DNA from 2 places in the Peribacillus sp. NPDC097225 genome. Region 1 is predicted to be linked to the other one. Evidence: riboswitches for the same ligand, from Rfam matches in the RefSeq annotation. Region 1 holds a riboswitch; the other holds the start of a gene.
The links. A riboswitch is a leader RNA that binds a small molecule or an ion and turns the genes downstream of it on or off. The one in region 1 is predicted to bind thiamine pyrophosphate.
Positions count from the first base shown of each region.

Region 2: linked by a shared signal. The riboswitch ahead of thiT (energy-coupled thiamine transporter ThiT) and the one ahead of tenA (thiaminase II) in region 1 are both predicted to bind thiamine pyrophosphate.

Region 1 covers NZ_JBIWDJ010000003.1:447,818-457,433, reverse strand. Annotated here, with positions in the region: gene ACIQXH_RS12390 (Bax inhibitor-1/YccA family protein) at 1-100, shown strand, start outside; gene ACIQXH_RS12385 (acyl-CoA thioesterase) at 132-674, opposite strand; gene ACIQXH_RS12380 (DinB family protein) at 841-1,338, opposite strand; gene ACIQXH_RS12375 (ABC transporter ATP-binding protein) at 1,523-3,340, shown strand; gene ACIQXH_RS12370 (DUF459 domain-containing protein) at 3,416-4,114, opposite strand; gene ACIQXH_RS12365 (GNAT family N-acetyltransferase) at 4,279-4,785, shown strand; gene ACIQXH_RS12360 (aspartyl-phosphate phosphatase Spo0E family protein) at 4,841-5,017, opposite strand; gene ACIQXH_RS12355 (Fur-regulated basic protein FbpA) at 5,244-5,507, opposite strand; SAM riboswitch class I at 5,606-5,709, opposite strand; TPP riboswitch at 6,014-6,119, shown strand; TPP riboswitch at 6,188-6,280, shown strand; gene tenA (thiaminase II) at 6,386-7,075, shown strand; gene thiW (energy coupling factor transporter S component ThiW) at 7,076-7,609, shown strand; gene thiD (bifunctional hydroxymethylpyrimidine kinase/phosphomethylpyrimidine kinase) at 7,578-8,384, shown strand; gene thiM (hydroxyethylthiazole kinase) at 8,381-9,196, shown strand; gene thiE (thiamine phosphate synthase) at 9,177-9,616, shown strand, end outside.
Region 2 covers NZ_JBIWDJ010000003.1:185,105-194,720, reverse strand. Annotated here, with positions in the region: gene ACIQXH_RS11030 (MFS transporter) at 81-1,352, opposite strand; gene iadA (beta-aspartyl-peptidase) at 1,431-2,606, opposite strand; gene ACIQXH_RS11020 (hypothetical protein) at 2,783-3,088, shown strand; gene ACIQXH_RS11015 (transglycosylase domain-containing protein) at 3,268-5,244, opposite strand; gene ACIQXH_RS11010 (universal stress protein) at 5,535-6,059, shown strand; gene thiT (energy-coupled thiamine transporter ThiT) at 6,112-6,693, opposite strand; TPP riboswitch at 6,792-6,894, opposite strand; gene ACIQXH_RS11000 (cation diffusion facilitator family transporter) at 7,145-8,032, shown strand; gene ACIQXH_RS10995 (histidine kinase N-terminal domain-containing protein) at 8,256-9,365, shown strand.

The DNA of each region.
Region 1 (9,616 bases):
AGAAGAAGTCCCGCTCATGGCATTGAATCTGTACCTTGATTTCATCAACCTGTTTATAAACATCCTTCGCTTTTTCGGTATATTATCAAGCAATGATTAAAAAAAACGGGCAAATGCCCGTTTTTTCGTACTTATTTATATAACCCTGGTTCTGATTTTTCAGTCCAAGGCAATTTCACACCAAATGTGCTTGCGATGAATTGTGTATCATCTCTTCTTTTTTTCCTAACGTCTGCCCGGTGTTTGGCAGATTCATTCAAGTTCTTCTCCATTTCAGTCTCCGGAACCAAGCGGGGAACTGGAACAGGTTTTCCGTTCTCATCGATGGCAACAAAGGTCAAAAAGGAAATAACGCATAGATTCCGTTCTCCAGTAAGTAAGTCCTCGGCAACCACTTTTACGATAATTTCCATAGATGTCCTACCCGTATACGTAACGAAGCTTTCTAGGCATACTGCATTTCCTTCATGAATGGGATGCAGGAAATCGACAGAATCGGTCGATGCCGTAACGACATTACTTCTAGCATGGCGCATGGCAGAAATGGCCGCGACGTCATCAATGTAAGCCATTAATTTCCCACCAAACATTGTACCGATATTATTTGTATCAGGTGGTAGAACTAGACTCGTTTTTATAACCAAAGAGTCCGAGCAATGTTTTATTTCTTCCATGGTGACTGCACTCCTTTATGTCCATTTTCTCACTAGTTCACTTTAACGAATTTTGCGCGTTAAAGCAATAATCATGATTTTTACCCACATTTTTCTCATCTTTCAATAGGTAAGTACTGCTTATATAGTCTTTCCTAAATCAATACATATATAAAAAAAACTCAACCTATTGGCTGAGTTTTTTTAGTTTGGCCTTCAACTCTTCAATTTGCAATAAATGCCGTTTCTCATGCAAACCGACAAACGGAATCCACTGCTTCAAACTTAAATCTTTAAACAAGGGGTGTGGGAATGACTTCTCTTCCAAGTCATTCTCCTTCGCTTGGGAGATTACCTTTTCCAATGCCTTACGTGAAGAGGCGAGCTTAGCTTTTACTTCAGCTAATGTTTGGAGCTTCTCTGACGGAATGACAAATGGAGGCGCGTCCACTTTTACGTCACGATTTAATGTATACTGGATCGGTTTATCATCTACTCGATTGCTCTCGCCACTTGCCAGTGTATCGGCAATTCCTTTTGTTACCGCCCTCTCCATTAGAAATAGATGCTCCAATACCTGAATGATGCTCCAACGTCCATCTTCGGGATGTGCATTTACCTGTTCATCCGATAACCCGTTCACTGCCTGGAGAAGTTCTTCCCTGATTTTTGTGTTTTCTTCCACTCTACCAGCTCCTTATTCACTTTTTTAAAATTATTCCACCGAAGGGATAAGTTGTAAAATATAAGCTTCTTTATTAAAGAAAAACCGCTCAAAAGTTGTCTATTTTTTTAAAACCTCTATGATAATCATAAAGGTTTTTTTGCTTTTAAAGACAACTTTCAATTTACCATAGGAGTGATTAAATATGAGCGGGGGACATATCCCTTTCAGCCACAAGGGCCGTAACACCCTGACAGCTGCACCATCAAAAGGAAGCATTCGGTCAATGTTGAAACAAATATTCAATCGTATCCCATCCAGATGGAAATTTTCAAGTATGATCATATGCATAATGATTTTCATTTCCATGCTTGAGTTTTCCATTCCACAACTTACGCAATATACGATTGATGATGTCATACCTGGGAAAGAATATGACTCATTGATTTGGGTAGGCATAGGTATCCTCTTTGCGGCCATATTGCTAGCTTTGCTTAATTATGTGAACGGCTATATCGTATCTAAAGTGGGGCAAAAAGCGATCATGAATTTACGAAATGAAATGTATGACCATATTCAAAAATTGGATATGAAATTTTTTGATAAAAATAGAACGGGTGACTTAATGTCCCGGCTCACGAATGATGTGAACCTGCTTCAACAACTCATCTCATCAAGCATGCTACAAGTAATTACAGACACGGTTACCTTCTTTGCCATTGCCATCTATATGCTGTTCATCAATTGGAAACTGACCGTGGTCCTTCTCATTACCTTTCCGTTCATGTTCTACCTGACACGTATATTTGGTAAGCGCATCCGCCTCTCTTTCAGGAGCGTGCAAAGTTCGGCCGGCGATGTTAGCAATCAGCTGCAGGATTCCCTTTCCGGCATGCGGCTCATCCAATCCTTCACAAATGAAGAATTTGAATCAAAACGATTCGCGGACCGAAACCATGAGAATACGGTAGCAAACATCAAATCAGTTCGACTGAGGTCCATGTTTGGCCCGCTCATAGATTTAATGAATAATTTAGGTCTGATCGCCGTGATTGTATTTGGTGCCTGGCAAGTGATGCAGGGAGAATTTACGATTGGATTAATCGTGGCATTCCTGGCTTATCTCAGGCTTCTGCAAAGTCCAATCCGTAATTTCAGCCGTGTAATCAGTATCGTGCAACAATCAGCTGCAGCTTTTGAACGGATCACCGAAATAATGGAGACACAACCTGGAATCCAGGACAAAAAGACAGCAATTAATGTTCCCAAAATCACGAAACAAATCGAATTTCAAGGAATTGATTTCGCTTATGTCGAGGGGGTACCAGTACTCCGAAATCTTAACCTGATGATAAAAGCAGGACAGGTAACCGCTCTTGTCGGCTCATCCGGGGCAGGGAAATCAACGATTACCAGCCTTTTAATTCGTTTCTATGACCCCCAACAAGGGACAATAAAAATGGATGGCCATGATATTCGTGATCTCACCCTCAAATCTTTACGGAGCCAAATGGGGGTTGTTTCGCAAGACATCATTTTGTTTACCGGGACCATCCGCGATAATATAACCTATGGTAAACTCGACGCAACGGACGAGGAAATTATCGAAGTGGCTAAGGCGGCATATGCTCATGATTTCATCAAGACGTTCCCAAAAGGATATGACTCACAAATCGGAGAACGTGGGGTCAAACTTTCTGGTGGCCAAAAGCAACGGATTGCCATCGCCAGGGCCCTTTTGAAGAATCCCCAAATCATCATTCTCGATGAGGCGACGGCATCGCTCGATACGGAATCCGAACATCTGATTCAGGAAGCGTTATCCAACCTATTAGAGAACCGGACTTCAATCGTCATTGCCCATCGGTTATCAACCGTTCAAAAGGCAGATCAAATTGTCGTTCTTGAAAAAGGGGTAATTCAAGAAAATGGAACGCACGAACAACTGCTACTAAATAATGGTCGCTATCGGCAGCTCCATGACTTACAGTTTCCACAGGCGGAGGCACCATCAGAAACATAACCAACCAGAAATCCGCCCCCGATAAATAAACCTAAAAGGGCATGGAAATCAAGTTTCCATGCCCTTTTATCGTTCTTATTTAAAATCATATTTATCTAAGATTCGATTGGTTATAAGCTGATAGCCTTCTTCATTTGGATGAATTTCATCACTGAAGTATGCTTTTTTATCTTTGTTTTCGAATAAATCGTTTGTAGGGATATACTTTAGTCTACTATCCTTGTCCACCATCTTTTGAATCGAATGATTATAATCACTAATATGGTTTTCTAATTTCAAGTCGTCTTTATTCGGGTTATATAACCCTATCACCAAGATATCAGCTTTATTATTTTTCTTTAGAAGCTCAGAAAGAATTTTATCTAAATGTTGTACATACTCTTTCTTTTCATCATTTATCTTTTGATCATTGATTTTTTTTAAGTTTCCACCATTACTGTTAATTAAATCATTGATTCCGATATAGACGATAAATGTGTCAGCCTTATCCAATTTTGTGTTAATCTCAAGATCTTCGAGCTGTTTAATGACACCGTCCGTTTCCTGACCTTTAATACCATAATTCCAGAATTGGACTTTTTCTGAATCGGAATCATTCGTTTTATGTTTCAAGTCATCAATATATCCTTCCCCTTCTTTATCTCCCTTTCCATAAGTCAAAGAATCTCCAAATGCCATGACTCTTTGATCGTTTTTCGCATCTACTGCCTGAAACGCATAGGCAACTAAACAAATAACAAGTACAATAAAAAATAAGCCAACGATTTTCTTCATTTGTTTTGCTTCTCCTTTTGTATTCACTAGGAAGTATTTTATTTTTAAATACCCAAAAAGAGGACAAGCCTAACATTCGAATAATCTAATAAAAAACTTAAATTGCATGATGCACCTGTACTCAGGTGATTGGAATGCCATAATAAATGGATTGGAGCTTAATGATGAAGGAGTTTATAGAATTCAGGGAAGCAATATTTGAGGATTTGCCTAAAATTATTGAAATTTACAATTCTACAGTACCTTCGAGGATGGTCACTGCGGATACAGAACCAGTTACAGTAGAATCACGGCTCAAATGGTTTGAGGAACATCATATTCTCAAACGGCCATTATATATGATCATACATGATGGAAAAACAGCTGGGTGGATGAGTTTTCAATCTTTTTATGGTAGGCCCGCATATGATTTTACCGCTGAAATTAGCATCTATATAGATGAGGAGTTCCGTGGGAAAGGAATTGGACAACTTTCAATCCAAAAGGCTATAGAGGTGAGTCCGAAGATAGGGATTAAGACACTTCTTGGATTTATTTTCGCACACAATGCACCAAGTATTAAGCTTTTTTCAAAATTTGGTTTTGAAAAATGGGCGCATTTACCGAAAATAGCAGAACTCGATGGAGTGGAACGCGATTTGGTCATTCTTGGTAAACGTGTAACTACATGACTTCCATTGCAAAAGGCGATTGCCTGGATTTGAATGGTCTAGTGGGATGTACTGATTATTCGCGACAAACTCCCAGGAATTTTATATGTGTGACCGCATTCAATAAAGAATCCAACTCTTGACTTGCTTGAATGGTCATCCTGCTTGTCAAACCATAATTTTTTGCTAACATAATCATTTCTTTTCGTTTTTCTTCAATTTTTTCAACTGTTGTTATATGAGGAGGCTTCAATATAATCACTTCCTATTTTTCAATTATTTTACATTTTTATCATAACCAAAGCACTAGGCGAAATCAATCATTTTACATGTTTTAAATATGTTATTTCACTAGTGAAATGTGACAAAATACCCATTATATTTTTCTATTTTGTACTTTTTATGTCAGTTCAAAGGGAAAAAGCATTTGCCTTTACACAGCAAATGCTTTTTCTCTTTGATTGTTCACTATAGGTTAACTAAGTCATGCACTCTGGAGGTGACTCATTACCTGATTTATCTATAACAATCTTATATTCATCTTCAAGAGCTTTTAATGGAGCATCATAGAGATGCTTTTCATCAGAGGTTTTGTATACACCATTTGATAATAGTTCTTCTATCAACAATGCTCTCCTCTGTTCTTTTTTCTCGAAAAACTCTGCCATATGAATGGCCCCTTTCCTTTTATTCATATTTTCCACATATAATGCCCCTAATCTTATAGGCTTTGCTAAAGCCAAAATATATATACCTGTTGTACGGGATTCTTAAACCCTATTTGACAAAAATAAAAACCCCTTCTAATCCAAGAAGAGGTCGACAGAGGTCCGTTCGTCTCTTCTTATCTTCCAAGCGATTGCTTGTTGGAAGAAGCACAGTTCCCCGATGGGTCTGTTGCCGAGGTTTCATAGGGCCAAGTCCCTCCACCTCTCTGGATAAGAATACAGAATATAAATGATTTTGACATGATTTTATCCCACTTGCAAGGATAAGTCAATTACATTCAAATAATTTTTAATTTTTATATTATTTTTCCGTGTGCTCTTTTAGCACAAGGTAAGCCCATATCCCTATTTTGCTAATAACTATATTTCGCTCCAATTGACCGTGGGTTAGGTATGCTCCATTTGCCAATGGGGATTTTATCCTACTACCCCTTTCACGCCACAAAATACTCATAAAATTCTATTGAATTCAAAGGTTGCATTTTCCTTTTTATCTGATATGATGACAATAATCACATACGAAATACCACTAGGGGAGTCTTCTATAAGACTGAGATGGAATGATGTTCCGGACCCTTTGAACCTGATCCGGGTGATGCCGGCGGAGGAAAGTGGATGATATCGTCGTCGTATATTTGACTTCATCCATCTGCCCCGTTCCGTTTTCAGGAACGGGGTTTTCGTTTAATTGAATAATAAACTGCTAGGGGAGCCATTAATAGGCTGAGAATCAAACCCTTTGTACCTGATCTGGTCATACCAGCGGAGGAAAGCAGGTTGAAAAAGGGATTCGTACATTCCTAGAACAGCCGCTTTCTATATGAAAGCGGCTGTTCTTCATTTTTGGACACTCCCCTCCTTTGTATGTGAATGAATTATAAGGGGGAAAAATCATGACGAAAACCCAAATGAAAACTTTCAGTGCTAGACTTCACGAACGTTCAAAAGAAATTTGGAAAAAGAATCATACTCATCCTTTCGTTCAAGCAATTGGAGACGGGACACTATCAGAAAAGAAATTCGCCTATTACTTAAAGCAGGACTATATCTATCTTATGGATTATGCCAAGCTTTTTGCCTTAGGGACCATCAAGGCCACTAACCTTGAGATCATGACCAAATTTGCGAGTATTTTAAATGAGACTCTACAGGTAGAAATGGATTTGCATAGGAGCTACTGCAAGGAGTTCGGAATTAGTTCTGAGGAATTGGAAAATACCGAACCCACTCCGATTACCCTTGCCTATACAGGTTATATGCTCAATGCTGCCCATCATGGAACTTTAGCCGACCTTATTGCCTGCTTACTTCCTTGTGCCTGGGATTACTATGAAATTGGCTCGATATTAAAAGAACAAAATGGTACAGCACTAGAAACAAATCGTTATATCGCTTGGATTCAATCGTATGCATCCCCCGAATTCGCAGATGCGCACAAATGGTTGGCCAAGCTGTTAGACGAACTGACGGAAGATATGCCTGAGGGGGAATTGAAAAGATTAGAGAAACACTTTTTAATGACCTCCCGATATGAATATTTATTTTGGGACATGGTTCACAACGAACAGGATTGGCCTCTTTGAATGCTAGATACTGGTAACTTGTTACGGAAAATGACGTTGACTAGCTTGTTCACGGCCATCACTACCCTGACTAGCTCATTCGTTTACATCCCTGTTGGTTTTGCGAAGGTGTTTCCTATTCAACATGTAACCAACGTCATGACAGCCGTTATGTTGGGGCCGCTTTTTGCTGTGACCCAGGCCTTTTTAGTATCCCTTATCAGGAACATGACAGGTACAGGTTCCATTTTTGCATTTCCGGGCAGCATGATTGGTGCCCTGCTGGCGGCCTTCCTCTACCAAAAAACAAAAAGGATGGGACACGCCTGCTTGGGAGAAATAGTGGGGACAGGCATTCTCGGATCCATCGCCTGTTATCCGATCGCGCTTTTATTATTGGGAAAAAAAGCGGCACTTTTTGGTTTTCTGCCAGCTTTTCTTCTTAGTTCTTTAACGGGCGCACTCTTAGGCTTTATTTCATTAAAAGTGCTTTTGAAAAATCATTATATGAAGGGGTTTTTTTATGAAAACGGCACTAACAATCGCCGGATCTGACTCTGGGGGCGGAGCCGGCATCCAAGCTGATTTAAAAACATTTTCGGCCCATCGGGTTTATGGCATGTCTGTTATCACAGCCGTTACGGCGCAGAATACCTTGGAAGTTCGATCTGTACAGCCCATCGATCTCGCTGTGATCACCGACCAAATTGCGGCAGTTTTTGAAGACATTCGTGTCGACGCAGTAAAAATAGGGATGCTTGGATCAAAGGAGACGGTCGAAACCGTCACCCATTCGCTAAAATTATTTAAACCGGCTATCGTCGTCCTTGATCCTGTCATGATTTCCAAAAGTGGACACCATCTGTTAGATGAGAGGGCCGTTTCGTCGTTAAAAATCGATTTACTTCCACTTGCTACACTTGTCACGCCCAATATACCTGAAGCAGAGGTCCTTACCGGGTTCCCAATCCGGACGAAGCAGGACTTTTATAAGGCATGTACCGCTATTCTCGAACTGGGCCCGAAGGCTGTTTTACTAAAAGGGGGACATGCAGCAGGAAATCCTAATGACCTCTTTTATGATGGCAAGGAATTCTCTTGGATCAAGGGTGAACGCATTCATACAAAAAATACGCATGGAACAGGCTGTACCCTTTCCTCTGCCATTGCATCTAATCTTGCTAATGGACTTCCTTTAGCGACGTCCATTGAACAATCGAAAATCTATATTTCAGAAGCGATACGAAATAGCTTAGAACTCGGTAAGGGACACGGACCCGTTCACCATTTCCATCAATTTTATAAAAAGGAACGGAGTGATTTCACATGAATACATCCGTTGCAGACTTATTTGGCAGAGTGAGAAAGAAACAACCACTCGTCCACCAAATCACCAACTTTGTTACTGCAAATGATTGTGCCAATGCTACCCTGGCAATTGGTGGTTCTCCCGTTATGACTTCCAATCCAAAAGAAGTGGCGGACATGGTCAAACTGACACAAGCACTGGTGATTAACTTAGGTACACTGGATGATGTTTCCTTTGAGGCGATGGCGATTGCCGGGAAAACAGCGAACGATTGCCATATACCCGTAATTTTAGATCCTGTGGGCGTCGGCTCCACCCCTTACCGAACAGAGAAAGCGATGGAACTGCTCGATTCAATGACTGTCCAGATTATTCGCGGCAATGCAAGTGAAGTCCATCGGCTAATGGGAGGCGATATCGTAACGCGAGGGGTCGATTCAGGACCGCTTTCCATGAGTAATGCAGAACTATCCCTACGTGCTGCTAGAAAACTGAAGAGTGTTGTCGTCGTGAGTGGAGCCAAGGATGCCGTTAGTGACTCTTCACGTACGTCCATCATCGATAATGGAAACCCTCTTTTAACAAAGGTGACCGGCACCGGCTGTATGTCGACGGCCTTGATTGGGGTCTTCTGCGGAATTACGGAGGATTACTATTCAGCTGCTATCGCAGGAATTTCAACCATGAGCATCTCTGGTGAGCTTGCTGCCAGAACCCTTGAAAAAAATGATGGCACAGGGACATACCGGACACGGATTATCGATGCCATCTCAGGAATGAATGATTCCATATGGAAATACGAGGTGAAAATGCATGAAGAAAGTGCCATTTGATTTGAGCCTTTATTTAGTCACGGAAGAATCATTAGCCGTCGAGGACATGACCACTATCATCACCGAAGCGGTTTCAGGCGGAGTTACGGCCGTCCAACTTAGAGAAAAGCAGGCATCTTCCCTTACTTTTTATCAAAAAGCTTCTCTATTAAAAGGGGTCCTTGATGAACTTTCGATTCCGTTAATCATTAATGACCGCGTGGATATTGCGCTTGCTGTAGGAGCGGATGGAATTCATGTTGGGCAGGATGACCTTCCTCTTCCCATCATCAAGACCCTTGTTCCTGACAATATGATCATTGGAGTATCCGTCTCTACCTTGGAGGAGGCCCTTGAAGCTGAAAACAATGGCGCTGACTATATTGGTGTTGGCTCTGTATTCCCGACAAAAACGAAACAAGACGCAACTGCTTTGAAAAA
Region 2 (9,616 bases), 260 kb from region 1:
GAGGCTGAACCTGTACCGTTTAGAAAATAGAAAAGGTAAATGGAACAAGAATTCCCTTGTTCCATTCCTTACTTGCTTAATTACTTCGCTTGATCCTTCATCATCACAGTAGCCTCTGGCGCCTTTTCATGGATGAACTTCGGTATAATGGCCATATATAGGAAGCCTACGAAGATCAGACACCCTCCCACTACCCAATATAACGTTTCTACTGCTATGTAGGTGGGGAATCCAACGGCTATCAAGAATAACGTGATTGATTGCGATAACATCACCAAGGGGTTGATCCATCCTTGGACCCTCCCCATCATTTCGGGAGCAACGAGGCTTGGCAGCCACCCGCCAAGGGACACATTAAGTATGGGAAGCGATAGAGCCACGATGGCTAATCCAATCATATATTGCAGGGTTGTTTCGACAAGGCCACTGGCCACCGTGCCCACTCCCGATATCAGCAAGCCTACGACCATCATATGATGAAGCTTCATTTTTTTGGCCAGTACCGAAGCTAAGATGCTTCCCAGCAATACTCCAGTCCCGAAAATGACACCAAAGATGACTGCATACTTTTCATAATCAACAGGTTCAAGTTTGTACTTCAAGATAAAAACCTGCATCACGGAAAATCCACCATTCACAATCCCAAATACTAGAAAACCGCTGATTAACGTGAACAATAGCTTATACTGCCATATATATTGCCAGCCAATTTTAAAATCTGCCCAAACGCCTGTTACACTCAGTTCCTTCAAATTGTAAACTCCATTCGGCTGTCTGACTTCTTTTGAAATCCGACAGGAACGGATCAAGAAACCACTGATTATAAATCCGATCACATCGAAGATAATGGCTCCCTCAATGCCGACTGACCAATAGATAAAAATGCCGATTCCGTTTCCGAAAAGCATGAACAGACTCGATACCATCTGATTTAAACCAGCCGCCATCGTATAATCCTCTTTAGGCAAAATGCCTTGAATCAACGCTGACTCCGCTGGCACAAAGAAATTCCTGACGGCACTTCTCAGAAAAATGACGGCAAACGATACCATGAGAAGATCTAGCTCTAACGAAAGCAAGAATAAAACAGACAACCCTGCGCAAATCCAATCACAATACAAAGCAATCTTTTGCCTGTCCAATCTATCAGCAAAAACCCCCACCAGTAAGAAAACAGCAAGGGTAGGCAAAGAATACATTAATTCCGTAACCGTCGCATAAATCGGCTGATTGGTGAAGCGGTCCAGTAAATAAAACATAAATGCAGTCATGCCGATGGTCCCGCCCATTTGTGATGTTACGTTCGCTAAAAATAATTTCGTATAATTTCGATTGTTAAAAAGTTTTATGATCTCTTTCTATCCCCCTTCATCCGACTTTCTGGTTAATTTTACCCAAAAATTCCAATTCAAGAAAGAGAAATCAATGAATTATTTTTCAAATGTGCCCTTCACCATCGCTTTGCCCTCACTGACCATAATCTGACCCATTGCGATGACGGTATCTATTTCAAAGGTCTCTTTTTTCAAAATCAGTATATCTGCGTCCCTTTCCGTTTCCACCCGTCCTTTATTAGTTAGCTTCAAAATATTCGCGGGATTTTCCGTGACCACACGGATGGAATCCTCTATCGAAACTCCATCATCGATAATCGCATCGACAACCGATTCATACAGCGACATGCAGGTCCCCATACTCAGTCCGGATATATTTCCGTTGCCATCAAATTCCGGAAGGCTAGCCTGTCCATCTGATGTAAGCGTGATGTTGCGGATATCAACACCTTCGTCGAGGGCTCTCCTTATTGCCGTGCTTGCTTTTACTTCCCCTTCATCCAGGAATTTTTGAATGGTACTTGTCGTGAAATCGATGTACCCGCCTTTTTTGGCAAATTGTATCCCGGCCTCAAACAAATGCGGGTTCCGGTTCATATGTGTAGGGTAGAACTGTGTAATCGGTATTTCCGTCGTCCTGACGACTTCCTCGATTACCTGTACATGATCCAGGCTATCCCCGACATGTATATTAACGATACCGGCTTTCCCGGACAAAAGTCCTCCATTCCTGGCCTGCGACGCAAGTTTTGCAAGCTCTGCCACGGTTGGCTGTGAAGAACGGTGATCGGCAATGGCAATTTCACCAACTCCAATGATTTTATCCACTAAGATTAAATCATCTTCAATCTTGTCCATTAGGGTCTTCACCGGGACTTGGTACGAACCTGTTTGAACGAAGCAACTAATCCCTTCTTCTTCTAGGGCCCTCGCTTTAGCGAGCAAGTCCGGCATCGTCCTTGTCGTTCCATCCGTGCCAATGACCCCGACTAATGTCGTGATACCGGCTAGCGTCGCGTCGGTCAACTGAATTTCGGGCGTTCTTGTTTTGAATCCCCCTTCACCGCCGCCACCGATGATATGAACATGTGCATCGATAAAACCTGGTACAATGATTCGACCGTTCGCGTCAATCACTTGCATTTCAACGAAATTGGCAGGGACGTCGATTTTATCCTCGATGAAGCCAATTTGTTTTCCGACCAACAAAACGTCTTTCTTACCTATGTATTCCGGCGTATAAACCTCACCATTCTTTATCAGTGTCAGCATAGGGCCAAACTCCCTCCAAGTTTAAATATTCTAATAGGTTTCAAAACGATATACGCGGGTAAATATACACCATAACCCAATTACATGAATTCAAAAGAACTTAACTTAGTTTTTCTATCTTATAAGTATTACGGCACAAACATTTAATTATATAAAAATTAAAGGAGTAAACAACCATGAACAAAGTAATTTCTGCTGATATTAAAACAAATACACGATTATCCATGCGTCAAATCATGAACTTATACCAAGTGACAAAAGAATTCAAAGGAAACATCTACTTTATCTGCAATCATAAAATGGTCGATGCCACAAAACTTTCAACATTTGTATCATTCGTTCTCATTCTACAAGAGTGTGTGGATATGAAAGTGATCCTAGAAGGACAAAATGTACATGCAATGCTGGAAAAGGTTCAGGCCATTTGTAAAGAAAATGATGAAAAAATAGGATTTCACTCCAACCAAACCGTTGGGATTTAATATACGAAAAAAAATTACATATAAATGAGGTGTATAGATATGAGAACCATTTTAATGATTATCGGGGCTATCGTCGTAATCGGTTTAGTTGTAAATTTCATCTTTTAATGAGGGAAAAAAAGCTGTCAATAATGACAGCTTTTTTTCATTTACTGGGAATATGGATATATCCCCAATCATCACCAAGGAAAATCCCATGTTTTCCACTTACCAAGCCCCTCCTTGATTTCATTCCCCTTATCAATCCAATATTGCTTCCTTTCCTCTTCTTCTTCCTTTTCCTGCTGTTCTGCTATCAATGGTCCGATGTCTTCTGCATGAAATGATTCAGCCGTTTCGTTCTGTAAGGCCTGAGCCATGATTTTTTGAAAGATGAGTGTACTTCCCTGGCTGCTGTTAGTGGTTAAATAATGTTCTTTATCCGTTTTATCGTAGCCAGCCCATACAGCTCCTACTAAAGAAGGGGTGTATCCCACGAACCATTGATCCTTCACACCTGATATGCCTTCGATCGGGACCTGTGTGGATCCTGTCTTTCCTGCGATTTCATAGCCAGAGACCGCGGCATTTTTAGCCGTTCCATAGTTAACTGTCCCAAGAAGCATCGCATTCATCTTATCGACGACATCCTTCGAAGCCACCTTTGTCTTCTTTTCCTTCCAGGTTGCTATTTCTTTCCCATCCGTGTCTTCTATTTTTATAATGGCATGCGCTTCGTTTCGCTTTCCTTCATTTGCAAACGCCGCATAAGCTCCTGCCATTTGGAGTGGGGACACCCCTTTATCCATCCCGCCTAAGGCTATCGATAGATTTCGGTCATTTTTTTTGTCATAAGGAATCCCAAACCGTTTGAGCGCATCCAGCCCCTTGTCGATTCCAATTTCATTCAGGAGCCAAACGGTTGGCACATTCAAGGAATTCATCACGGCTTCATACATTGGGACCTCCCCTTTATAAGTGCCGCTCAAATTCGATGGTTCATAATTCCCGAACTCCATCTTCTCGTCTTTTAAAGAGTCGGTCATTTCATATCCTTCTTCAATTGCCGGTGTATAAACAGCGAGCGGTTTAATCGACGAACCAGGAGATCTTTTCAGTTGCGTCGCCCGATTATATCCCATGAATTGATGCTCGCCCCTCCCCCCAACAAGTGCCTTAATGCCGCCTGTTTTAGGATGAAGAAGGACCGTCCCACTTTGCACCAATATGTCATTGCTTGTCCCAGAAGGGAAATTGGCATCCTGACTATAGACTGATTCGGCAGCCTGCTGCATCGGTTGATCTAATGTGGTATATATTTTATAGCCCCTAGTGAGTAATTGCTGGAGCTCCAATCCATACATGGTGGAGGCTTCAGATAGGACATGGTCTATATAATAAGGATACTTCCCTTTTAAAGGATCTGTATCTTCACCTAACTGTAGTGATACTTCATCCTTTTTGGCAGAAGCCGCTTCCTCTTCGGTCAAATATCCGTGTTCGGTCATTCTAGACAGTACCAAATCCCGTCGTTTAACCGCCCCTTCTGGATTTTTGTACGGATCAAGCTTGGAAGGCAAGTTAATGACCCCAGCAAGCAAAGCCCCTTCGGCGACGGTTAACTCAGAAACATCTTTTGAAAAATATATGTTCGCTGCCTTTTTGAGTCCCCATGCTCCATGTCCAAAATAAACTTGATTCACATACATTTCCAAAATTTCATCCTTTGTATACGTACGTTCCAATTCTTGAGCGATGAAAAACTCTTCTATCTTTCTTTTCAAGGTCCGATCTGATTCAAGCATGGTGATTTTTACAAGTTGTTGGGTAAGTGTGCTCCCGCCTTCAACAACGCTTTTCGCCTTGACATTTTTCACCATCGCACGCATGATCGCTTGATAATCTATGCCATGATGTTCATAAAAACGGTGATCCTCAATGGATACGACCGCTTGAATGAGATGTTCCGGGATCTCCTCTATCGCGACGCCTTCCGATTTATTAGCCGTGACGGTACTGGCTAAGTTCCCATCCTCGTCATAAATCTTGGTCGGTTGCTGAAGTTGATCCTGGAGATTGCTTATATCCACAGTTTGTTTAAAATATATGAACAAACCGGCTCCCACTACGACAATGATTGATATAATTATAAGACCTATTTTCAATAACGCTCTCATTTGTACCCCCATTTTCCCAGATGCGACATGCTCCATTAAAAATATTTTGCCCTTTTTATGAAAGAAAACTCTTGCAATGGCTAAAAGGGAAAACAAATTCCACAACATTTTTCCCCTTATCCTTTTCCATACAAAGTGCCTACAATATTTCTCCCTTTCATGCCTAGTCTTTTCTTTTTCCATACCCTTTACCCACATTTATAAATCAATATACACCTGAAAAAGGCATGAAACCAATAAAAACGGGTATATAACCTATAATGACAAATTATGGGGAGAGATGATCTTAGATGAAACAATTAAAACGTATCGTCGCCGCTTATGATGGAAATGAAGAGAGCAACCGCGCAGTGGAATATGGAGCTTCATTAAAAAAGGCCTTTCCGGAAGCTGAATTGACCATTGTTCAAGTTCTGAATCCAAAAGGTGAAAGCCGCATCATCGAGAGTGCATCCGCTCCTGGGTTCGTACCGGCAGCAGGATTTTATGTCGACCCTTCACAAACGCATCCCGTAACAGAAGTAGAACAACAAAGTCAAATGCACATGAACGATACTCCCACCGTTCATGAAAACAATGTGAGGATGGCTGAAAGCAATATGATGAGATTGCTCAGTGAATGTCAGGTTAATGGAAATATCGAGATTTTAGAGGGAAATGCCACCGATAGCATATGTGACTATGCAAAGCGGACGAACGCCGATTTAATCATCGTCGGCAACAGTGCAAAAAGCGGCCTGGAAAAGTTTTTCCTCGGAAGCACCAGCAGTTCCATAGCCAAGCAGGCACCATGCTCGGTATTTATTGCAAAATAATGGAGAAAAGGGCCGGCTCATAATTGAGCCGGCCCTTTTTATAAGTCTGTCCTTAGATGGCTTTCTTTAACAAGACATTCGAAGCAGCCGAATAAAGCACCATTACCACGATTGCTGATAAAATAAAACTAAACAGCATATATGTCCCATTGTAAATCAAGGAATAGAGGACGACTGGTTGCCCGTTTGGCGCATATTCCCCAAAGAAAACGATACCTGCTGTAAAATGGCAAAGAAACCTCAGGAAGCTCCCCACAAACATGCCACAAACCGCATATATATCCCCTCTTAACCGTTTTCCCCCTTTACGGTTATTCACAAATTTATTCATGAACAACCCGGATAATCCCACGGCGGTAAAAGCAAGAAAATATTCGATAAATCCTTGAAGCGGCGTTGCCAGAAATGCCAAACCAGTGGCAATCTGCAAAAGCCCCAATAGTAAACCGGTGGCCATTCCTCCCTTGATTCCCCAACGATAGGCCATTAAGAATATCGGTACCATGGCAATGGAAATCGATCCCCCCTGTGGCCATATCCTTGCAAAAACAAAACCGGAGACTATATCCAGCAGTAATGCCAATGCAGAAAAAATCGCGACCTCTGTCATGAATAATGTTTTATGTTTCATCATCTCTCACCCTTCTCCACGTGCAAAAGTGCCCATGAGTCCCGTGTCGCTTTTTTGGCATGCAAAAAAGCAACACCAGGGCGGTAATGGATGCCCAGTATTGCTATCCAAAACCACATCCCTACGCTAGTACTAACTAACAGGTTCATAGGGTCTGAACTCAACCGTTCACTCTCAGCCATCTTGGCTCCCCTTGTGGAAGTATTTAATTTTTGTTCCTCGGTTAGAATATACTACTAGTTTCTCTAATTGACAAGTAAATAACACGATTATATCCACGAGCGTTTTTCCCTATTACTGGTTATATTTTTTCATCCAGCCAACTTCTTTACATGGCCTCAATACACATGCCATACGCCAAGTTAGATGGATAAAGACGACAATTTTTCTATAGACTCACTAGGGTTCAATTTGATATCTTTATAAAGGTTATTTTGCACGAGGGGGAAAAGACATGGATAAACATTCAATTTCTGCTGAAAAGGGCGCCTATATCAGTATAGCCGCATACATATTCTTGTCGGCCCTCAAATTAACGTTTGGTTACTTTGGAGACTCGAAAGGACTTTGGGCAGATGGTTTAAACAACACGACCGATATCATTGCCTCTGTCGCTGTATTAATAGGCTTAAAAATATCAAAGCGACCACCTGATAATAATCATTCATACGGTCATCTGAGAGCTGAAACCGTAGCGTCTCTGGTTGCCGCCTTCATTATGATCACCGTCGGATTACAGGTCATATACAGCGCCATCGAATCATTCTTTTCGCAGGATGCGACAGTTGTACCGAATATGTTCACAGCTTATGTCGCTTTATTCTCCGCCATCTTCATGTACGGGGTTTATCGTTACAACTTGGCTTTAAGCAAAAAAATAAACAGCGCCTCCATCCGTGCTGTCGCACAGGACAACCGTTCTGATGCTCTTGTCAGTATCGGTGCTTTCGTAGGTATTATCGGTACCACAATCGGCATAGACTGGTTGGATGCGGTTGCGGCTTTAGTGGTAGGTCTGATGATCTGTAAAACGGCTTGGGATATTTTCCACGACGCTTCACTTTCCTTGACCGACGGTTTCGATGAACAGCATCTCCAACAAATAGGTCAAACCATCCTGTTGACGGATGGGGTGAAAGACATGAGTGAAATTAAAGCTCGGATGCATGGGAATGAAATTCTGGTTGAAACAACCGTGCATGTCAATCCGCTCTTGACCGTCATCCAAAGTCATGACATTACAGTGAAGGTTGAAGAAAACTTATTAAAGGAACATGACATCAAACATGTCATTGTCCATATCGAACCCTATACATTTCAAAAAAAAGGTACCCGTCAATAATGAACGGTGCCTTTTTTATATGTGTAAACCCCCTATTAATACAATGTTTACCTAATATAAACAAAGCCTTTCCCCTTTTACCGATCATTTACCGCATGAATGAGTATTTAAAGAACGCTTTCAATCTGTTATTATTAAAACCATATATTACATTTTGGAATTATATTCTAATTCATTCATAATTAAGTAAGATAAATTCATTTTCCTACACATGGAGGGCAAAATGGTATTGAATCGAGAAATGACTCTTCACTTCCTATCTTCTCATAAAACTACTATCCTTACCGAATGGAAAGAGCGATTAAAGCATTTGTCAGATGGCTATATAGAATATTTTGAAGAAGAAATAGAAAAAATTCTAAATTCACTGATGAAACAACTGAAAAATACAGATACTAACATAGATGATATGCTGAAGGATTTAGGGGAAAAGATTTCAGCCGGCCGGGTTAAACAGCATTTGAATATGGATATGTTCTTTTCCATAACCTCTACCGGAAGATCGATCATCATTGATCAATTTCTCTCTTACGAAGCCATCAAAGGAGAACTATCTGCGGTTATCCACCAAATAAATGCGTACTTCGATAAACTCATTTATTTCGCTTTATCCAGTTATACCGATTTAAAGACGAAGCAGGTTGCGGAGCAATATCAGCTGATCAATCCAAATCATAAAGACCGTTTGACCCTTTTAGGCCAGATGACATCAAGTTTTGTCCATGAGTTCCGGAATCCCCTTACGTCCATCATGGGTTTCATTCAATTATTACAAGCCGAACAGCCAGAGATTAAGTATCTGGACATCATTTCAAAGGAATTGGATCAGCTTAATTATCGGATTACACAATTTCTTAACCTTTCAAAGAGGGAAACGGATACTACACAAATTGAAATATTTCCAATCGCCCCCCTGGTAGATGAAGTGATTGAATTCCTATACCCTAGCATCTTGGAAGTAAATGCTTCCGTCTCCTGTAATATTGAGGGCGAAGCCCAGTTGGCCGGCTCCAAGGAGGAATTCAGGCAAGTGTTACTCAATATCATATTGAATGCCCTGGATGTAGTTACGGAAACGCCAAATCCATCCATAGACATTTCCGGTTCGGTAGCATCAGGTTTCCTAACCTTGAATATTTCTAATAACGGTCCAAAGATACCTTCCGAGGTGCTTCCTAGCATCTTTGAACCCTTCATCACAACGAAAAAAAGGGGCACAGGGTTGGGACTATTCGTTTGCAAGGAAATCATCCTCAAGCATCAAGGGACCTTGACTTGTCATTCAACGGACTTCTTAACTACATTCTCCATACGCGTAAAAACAAAATCATAAGTAAAAGTCACCAAATCACGGGGAAGTAGTGTGTAATTTTTGACTGATTCCCTGATAGTTCCTTATACTATAATTAGGTGACTTGTATAATCGTGATGAATAAATCTACAGATTCGTAAAGAAAAGCTCGAAGACATTCATTTCAAGATCATTCCATCTACTTTTTTTACAGTCATTATACATTTTATTCATTTTTGTTTTTGGGAGGTGACTGGGATAATTCACCCGTTTGGTGCAAGTAAACGGTTCAA